2 linked regions of the Archaeoglobus fulgidus DSM 4304 genome follow. Each later gene encodes a partner of the first gene's protein in a complex. Links are inferred from orthologs where the notes say so. Each region holds a gene or a part of one and is shown in the gene's direction. Other genes may lie near its edges.

Region 1 (3,311 bases):
CGAATCCAAGGAGGATTTGATAACCAAAGGTTGAATTACAACTATTGATAATTGCTTATATTTTTACGATTACAATCATTATGAGTAACAGTTAAATAGCATGAGGACAAGACATTATCATGAAGTTGATGATTACCATAATAATGAGAACTGATAGGAGGTGAGGAAAATGGTAAGCGAGGCAGAGTTCATGGCGGCACTTGCAAAGTTTGCTGAGACCTCAGCAACAGCCAGTGCTGCTGCAGATAGAGTTATAGCGGTGGCGAACGTTGATGCCAGCAGGATTGCGGATGAGTTCAACGCCCTTCTCGGATGGGCAATGAAGATTGCAACGCTTCTGCTTGAGGAAATTTCCAAGAATCCCTCGCTAAAGGCTGAAATGGCCGAATCTCATCAAATGCTCTTCGGCAATCTCGGTACAATAGTTCCAGCGCTGCTAAAATTCGGCCCCTACATTAACCAGATTCTGGGAAACTTCGGCCTTTCGCTTGGCAAGCTGTTCGGAATAGTTTTGGCCTTCTGACTATCTTTTAGGGGAAAAGTATTAAAGCCTCTTTTGAACTTTAATTCATGGTAATCGGAGTAACTATGGTCAACGTTGCTCCTGGAAAGGAGAAGGATGTCTATCTCGCGGTTAAGGGCAAAAAAGGCGTTCGCGAGGTTTACCATGTTTTTGGCGAGTTCGATTTTGTTGTAATAATCGAAACCAGCAGCTTGTCTGAGCTGAACAAGCTCGTTGACGAGATAAGAGGTATTGAAGGGGTAACGAAAACACAGACGGTGATAGGAGCCGAGATATGAGCGGAAAGCACAGGGAAATAAGCGTAGCTGAGTTCTTCGAGAAAAACAAGCATATTCTGGGCTACTCAAATCCGGCAAAGGCGATTATCACCGTTGTTAAAGAGGCTGTGGATAACGCCCTCGATGCGTGTGAGGAAGCGGGAATTCTGCCAGACATCTTTGTTAGAATTTCGAAGGTTGATGACCATTTCAAAATCGTCGTTGAGGACAACGGTCCCGGCATTCCCAGGGAGCAGATTCCCAAGGTTTTCGGAAAGCTGCTTTACGGCTCCAGGTTCCACGAAATAAGGCAGAGCAGGGGTCAGCAGGGAATCGGAATTTCCGCAGCCGTTCTCTACGCCCAGCTTACGACGGGGAAGCCCGCGACGGTCATCTCGAAAACGCCCGATGAGGATAGGGCGAAGAAGGTGGTTCTCTACATCAACACAAAGAAGAACGAGCCGGAGATCGTTGAGGAGGGCGAAGAAGAGTGGTACCTGCCAAGCGGCACAAAAATCGAGCTTGAAGTTGCAGGCAACTACGTCAGAGAGAGGAAGCAAAGCGTCTACGAGTACCTGAGGGAAACCTCAGTTATAAACCCGCACGCAAAGATTACCTTTGTTGAGCCCGACGGTACGATAAACGAGTTCAAGAGGGTGACGGACGATATCCCGCAACCACCGAAGTCCATCAAGCCCCATCCGCACGGAATAGAGCTCGGAACGCTGATGAGCATGCTGAAGTCAACCAGAGCGACGACGTTGAGGAGGTTTTTAAAGGAAGAGTTCGTGAGGGTTGGCGAAAAGATTGCCGACGACGTTTTGAGAAAGGCGGGGTTCAGCGGTGATGAAACACCGCAGGAAATGGGGAGGGATGACGCTGCCAAGCTGCTCAACGCCTTTCGACAGACCGACTTTCTTCCTCCACCTACGGACTGCCTCTCTCCAATAGGGGAGGCAATGATCGCAAAAAGCCTGATGGCCGAGTTCCAGCCAGAGTTCGTGTACGCTGTAACAAGAAAACCGAAGGTTTACTCCGGCCATCCGTTCCTCGTGGAGGTTGGACTTGCCTACGGTGGCGAGATAAAGTCGGAGAAGGTCACGCTTTTAAGGTACGCGAACAAGATACCCCTTCTCTACCAGCAGGGTGGCTGTGCTTTAACCAAAGCGGTTGAAAGCGTCAACTGGAAGTCCTACGGGATGGTCCAGAACAGGGGCGAGCTTCCGTCCGCTCCTGCAGTCATTCTCATACATTTGGCGTCAACAAACATCCCCTACACCTCTGAATCGAAGGAGAGCGTTGCTGCTATTCCCGAAATAATAGATGAAACCCGCCTCGCACTGCAGGAAGTGGGAAGGAGGTTGAAAGAGTACCTCGAGAGAAAGAGCAGGCAGCAAAAGAAAAAGAAAAAGGAGGAGATGATCGGAAAAGTATTACCTCTGATAGCGAAAAAGGTCTGCGAGATTCTTGAGAAGGAGCCTCTTGAAATAGACAGAATCGTCGCGAGGATAATGGGCTACCTCCACGTTGAGAGGATCGTGGAGGAAAGGGACGGTGTCAAGGTGGTGACAATAAGGGTATCCAACTTCACGCGCTCAAAGAAGAGCATAAAGCTCTACGAGATGTGCTCAGGGAATGTAGAGGCGGACGGAGCCAAGGTTTCCGGATCGGGTTACTCCACGGTTACGTGGAGCTTAGAAGTGAAGCCGGATGAAGAAGTAGAGGTGAGCTACAGGCTTAAAGGAAGGATAATCAACAAGAATCCGCTTGTTGAAGGGGTCGAGGAGGACCTGCTAAGCGGCGCAGAGGTCATGAATTTTGCTTAACAATGTCGAGAATGTCTTTGATAACTTTCAGAGCTTTTATCCCCTTTTCGGTAAGCTCGTACCTGCCTTCGCTTTTGTTCACCAACCCAAGCTCGATAAGAGCCTTTAAACTGCGATCCACGATTCCGGGGTTGAGCCTCGTTTCTTCCATGATTTGGGAGAACTTTTTTGGCCTTTTTTCAAGGGAAAATATCACGAGATTAACACCGCTCTTCGACACAACCTTCAGAAACTCTTCAAGTTTTGTTAAGTCAGTCTCGTCTCCTTGCTCCACCAATACTTGTTTTCTCTTAGCATATTAAAAACCTTTACCGTGTTTGTGACATTCAACTACAAAACAACAAAGCTTAAAAGGCCTCCAGCCACTAAGCTCAAAATGTATGAAATTTGACGTCATAATTGTAGGGGCAGGACCTGGAGGGATGTTCGCCGCTTACAAGCTTGCAGGAAAGCTTAACACCGCCATTTTTGAAATGGGGAGGGATATTTCAAAAAGGAAGTGCCCGAGCGACCTTTCCGAGAGTTACTGCACGAAGTGTAATCCCTGCAACATAACCTCCGGAGTAGGGGGAGCGGGTGGTCTGTCGGATGGGAAGCTCAACTACGTCCACCCTGAGTATCCCTCAAGCTTCTCCGTCGGCGGCGATTTCGACTTTCTCGACCCCAACTACCTCATCGAGAAAATGAATGAGGTTGATGAGATCT
Region 2 (3,299 bases), 250 kb from region 1 along the record:
GATTTTCAGGGGCGTGATGCTCACGTACCCCTGCCTGAGTGCGTGGATGTCAGTCCCCTCCTCCGCATCCTCCGTTTCCTCTCCATAAATCCAGTAGTACTCCCTCCCTCTCGGATCCAGCCTCTTCTCGACGCTTACTCTGTACATTCTTCTTGCGAGCCTCGTTACAGCAATTTTTCCGTTCGGCTTTGCCGGAACGTTAACGTTCAACAAGTCCACACCCTCAGGCAATCCTTTGTAAAGCACAATTTCCGCTATACCCCGCAGCACCTTGGATGCAAAGCTAAAATCGGCCTTGCTCGTCAGCTCGAACTTGCTCACGTCAGGCATTTGCAGGGAGATGGCTATGGTTTTGCTTCCGTGGGTTGCTGCTTCAAGCGCTGCGCCAACAGTGCCTGAGGTTGTAGCGGCCTCTGTTGAGAGATTTTCCCCTAAATTAATTCCGCTGACCGCTAAATCGGGAATCTCTCCGATTACCTCGTACATTCCAATGATTACTGAGTCGGTGGGGGTGCCGTCAACCGCAAAAACTCTCATCCCGTTTACTTTAACCTCCGAAACCCTTATCGGCTCCATTATGGAAAGGCTTCTCCCAACACCGCTCCTCTGCACTGCTGGGGCTACAACAAAAACCTCCCCAAGCTCGCTCAACGCGTCATAAGCGGCTTTAAGTCCGGCGGAGTAAAGCCCGTCGTCGTTAGTTAAGAGGATTTTCATACTTCCTTCTCTACTCTGTCGATGTAGAGAGCTATTTCGTTTATCACTTCGGGATCAAGCTTCTTTTCAATTTTGAAACCCTTGCTTTCGGCGAACTCCTTCAATCTTTCGAAGTGAATCGAAAGCTGGGAAACAACGTACGTTTTGAGGAGGTAGAAGTTTCTCTGAACCTCCTCTTTCTCAGCCTTACCGCTTTTGTAAAGGTTTAATATTTCCTCGCAGTCACTCCTGAACATTTCAAAGATGTTTTTCTGGTCTAAAAGCTTGTCCGCCTCCTCAACGCTCTTTTCTCCTCTAATAATCTCTCCCATTCTGTCAAGAAACGAATTGATGTAGAGCATCAGATTGAGTTATTGGTAAGGGCTATAAATCCGTTGCGATAATGCATTTTTAATGAAAGAGATAGAGCGGAGATGCTTGCGGGCTTTAATCGGTATAGTTCAGAACATATACGACCAGATGAAGGCTGGGCAGGTTCCCGAGCTTCACATTGCAACGAGAACCAAGTACAACATCGAGTTTAATGAGGAAAGTGAGGTTTGGGTTTACGGTGACAGGAAATCCGTAAGGTCGGCTAAAACCGTTAAGGGTGCGTACAGAATCCTCAAGATGACGTATGTTATCGGCTTCCTCAAGGAGCAGCTTAACCTCAACAAGTCCTCAACCCTCAGAGAGCTTTACTACATCTCTGAGGGCTGGGGGGCGGCGAAGTTTGAAGAGCAGCCGGAGAGCGACAGGCTTGTTGAGGACCTCGAAATTCTTACGAACTTCCAGAGGGAGCACTTTCACATCCGCCCTGAGGAAGATGGTGCCACCGTCATCGGCCCTCTGAGAGTCAGGGAAGAGACAAGAAGAGGAGTGAGGGAGATACACTGCCAGGATGATGTCGGAGAGGGAGGTTACCAGATTCCTGTCAATGTGGACAAGATTGAGTTCGTTGACCACGACGCCAAGTTCGTCATCGCCATTGAAACCGGCGGTATGAGGGACAGGCTTGTGGAGAACGGATTTGATGAGAAGTACGATGCAATCATAGTCCATCTGAAGGGCCAGCCTGCGAGAAGCACCAGGAGGCTACTCAGGAGGCTCAACACTGAGCTAAATTTGCCGGTTGTTGTCTTCACCGATGGCGACCCCTGGAGCTACAGAATCTTCGCCAGCGTAGCTTACGGAAGCATCAAATCCGCCCACCTTTCCGAGTATCTCGCCACCCCAGCTGCGCAGTTTGTCGGAATAAGGCCGACGGACATCGTCAAGTATGACCTGCCAGCTGACAAGCTTACGGAGGAAGACATCAAAGCTCTCAACGCCATTCTTACCGACCCACGCTTTGACTCCGAGTTCTGGAAGAAGGAGGTAAACCTGCAGCTCGAGATAAACAAGAAGTCAGAGCAGCAGGCCCTGGCAAAGTACGGTTTGGACTACGTTACCGATGTCTATCTTCCGGAGAGACTTTCCGAGCTTGGCGTGATTTAGCTCTCATCGAAGGTGACCTCAAGGCTCATAAAATCCTCAGCGATAATCGTGTTCTCAAACACCTTCTTTGCCTCTTCAAGCAGTGGAGAGGCGTCTTTGGAGTAGCGGGTGCTGATGTGAGTAAGTATCAGCTTTTTCACGTTCGCCTCTCTTGCAACTTCGGCAGCCTCCTTCGCCGTGGAATGCCCGCTTTCGATAGCCCAGTCCTTCAACTCCTCTTTGAATGAGGCATCGTGGATGAGGATATCCGCATTTCTTGCAATCTCAACTGTCCTCTTTGTCGGCCTGCTGTCACCTGTGTAAACGACCTTTCTGCCCCTCCTCTTCTCACCCAGAACCATGTCCGGAGTTATTGTCCTCCCCTTCCAGACTATGCTTTCTCCTCTGGCGAGCTTTGCGTAAAGCGGCCCGGGAGGGATTCCAAGCTCCTTCTCCGCCTTCTCTCTGTTGAACTTTCCCCTTCTGTCGTTCTCAATGATGGCGTAGCCAACGCTCTTGACTATGTGCTCCGTTCTGAAGGCAACAACCTTAAATCCATCAAATTTCACTTCCTCGCCATCCTTAAGCTCTCTCACCCTGATATCGTAGTTCAGCTGGTCGTAGCCGAAGGCCTCGAAGAGAGCCCTTAGCACCTCAGCCCTTGGCGAGTAAACGTTCAGCTCCCTGCTTCTTTCGTTCAGCGACATGGTCTCAATCAGCCCGAAAAGCCCGATGAAGTGGTCGGTGTGTAGGTGGGTGATGAATATGTTGTCGAGGTTTCTGAAACCGGTTTTGGCAATCATCATCTGCCTCTGCGTCCCCTCACCGCAGTCGAAGAGCATTCTTTGCCCGCCAAATTGAACAAAAATAGCAGGAGAATTTCTCTCAACACTTGGAATTGTGCCAGAAGTGCCAAGAAAAGTGATTTTAAATAACATTCAGGATTCGAGGACTATTTCAATGTTCACGTCTCTCGGAACCTGAATCCTCATAATCTGCCTCAGTGCCCTCTCGTCGGCGGAGATGTCTATCAGCCTCTTGTGAACCCTCATCTCCCAGTGGTCCCACGTTTCGCTGCCCTCTCCGTCGGGAGCCTTTCTCACAGGCACAACCATCCTTCTCGTTGG

What was found.
Region 2: the proteins of top6B (region 1) and AF_RS04760 are in contact, whole or in part, in a crystal structure (PDB 2ZBK), measured with the Saccharolobus shibatae proteins. The link is inferred for Archaeoglobus fulgidus DSM 4304 from one-to-one orthologs. Residues at the interface, in WP_218266310.1 of Saccharolobus shibatae: Glu463, Lys467, Leu469, Tyr471, Leu472, Lys473, Tyr474, Ile475, Pro476, Glu477, Val478, Arg480, Ser481, Leu482, Thr484, Phe485, Leu486, Ser488, Glu503, Lys507, Leu508, Lys511, Ile518, Glu519; in WP_218258439.1 of Saccharolobus shibatae: Phe25, Leu26, Val29, Glu30, Gln31, Leu32, Lys34, Gly35, Glu36, Pro37, Phe70, Leu71, Asp72, Leu73, Ala76, Lys77, Met80, Val83, Leu84, Ala86, Ser87, Tyr90, Asp91, His110, Ser111, Leu114, Lys115, Ser116, Glu126.

Annotation. Positions count from the first base shown.
Region 1 is NC_000917.1:584,391-587,701, forward strand. Bases 206-3,201 are described here. They hold top6B (DNA topoisomerase VI subunit B), read left to right. Parts: upstream 206-797; coding sequence 798-2,606; downstream 2,607-3,201. Other genes in these bases: AF_RS03305 (hypothetical protein), read left to right, coding at 206-523; AF_RS03310 (Lrp/AsnC ligand binding domain-containing protein), read left to right, coding at 571-801; AF_RS03320 (winged helix-turn-helix transcriptional regulator), read right to left, coding at 2,590-2,880; AF_RS03325 (NAD(P)/FAD-dependent oxidoreductase), read left to right, coding at 2,987-3,201. In the rest of the region: AF_RS03300 (UPF0280 family protein), read left to right, coding at 1-34; more of AF_RS03305, read left to right, coding at 170-205; more of AF_RS03325, read left to right, coding at 3,202-3,311.
Region 2 is NC_000917.1:838,975-842,273, reverse strand. The notes cover bases 168-3,151. They hold AF_RS04760 (DNA topoisomerase IV subunit A), read left to right. Parts: upstream 168-1,110; coding sequence 1,111-2,193; downstream 2,194-3,151. Other genes in these bases: rpsJ (30S ribosomal protein S10), read right to left, coding at 3,111-3,151; rnz (ribonuclease Z), read right to left, coding at 2,190-3,110; AF_RS04765 (hypothetical protein), read right to left, coding at 714-1,058; surE (5'/3'-nucleotidase SurE), read right to left, coding at 168-717. In the rest of the region: more of surE, read right to left, coding at 1-167; more of rpsJ, read right to left, coding at 3,152-3,299. UniProt on the Methanocaldococcus jannaschii protein: Relaxes both positive and negative superturns and exhibits a strong decatenase activity.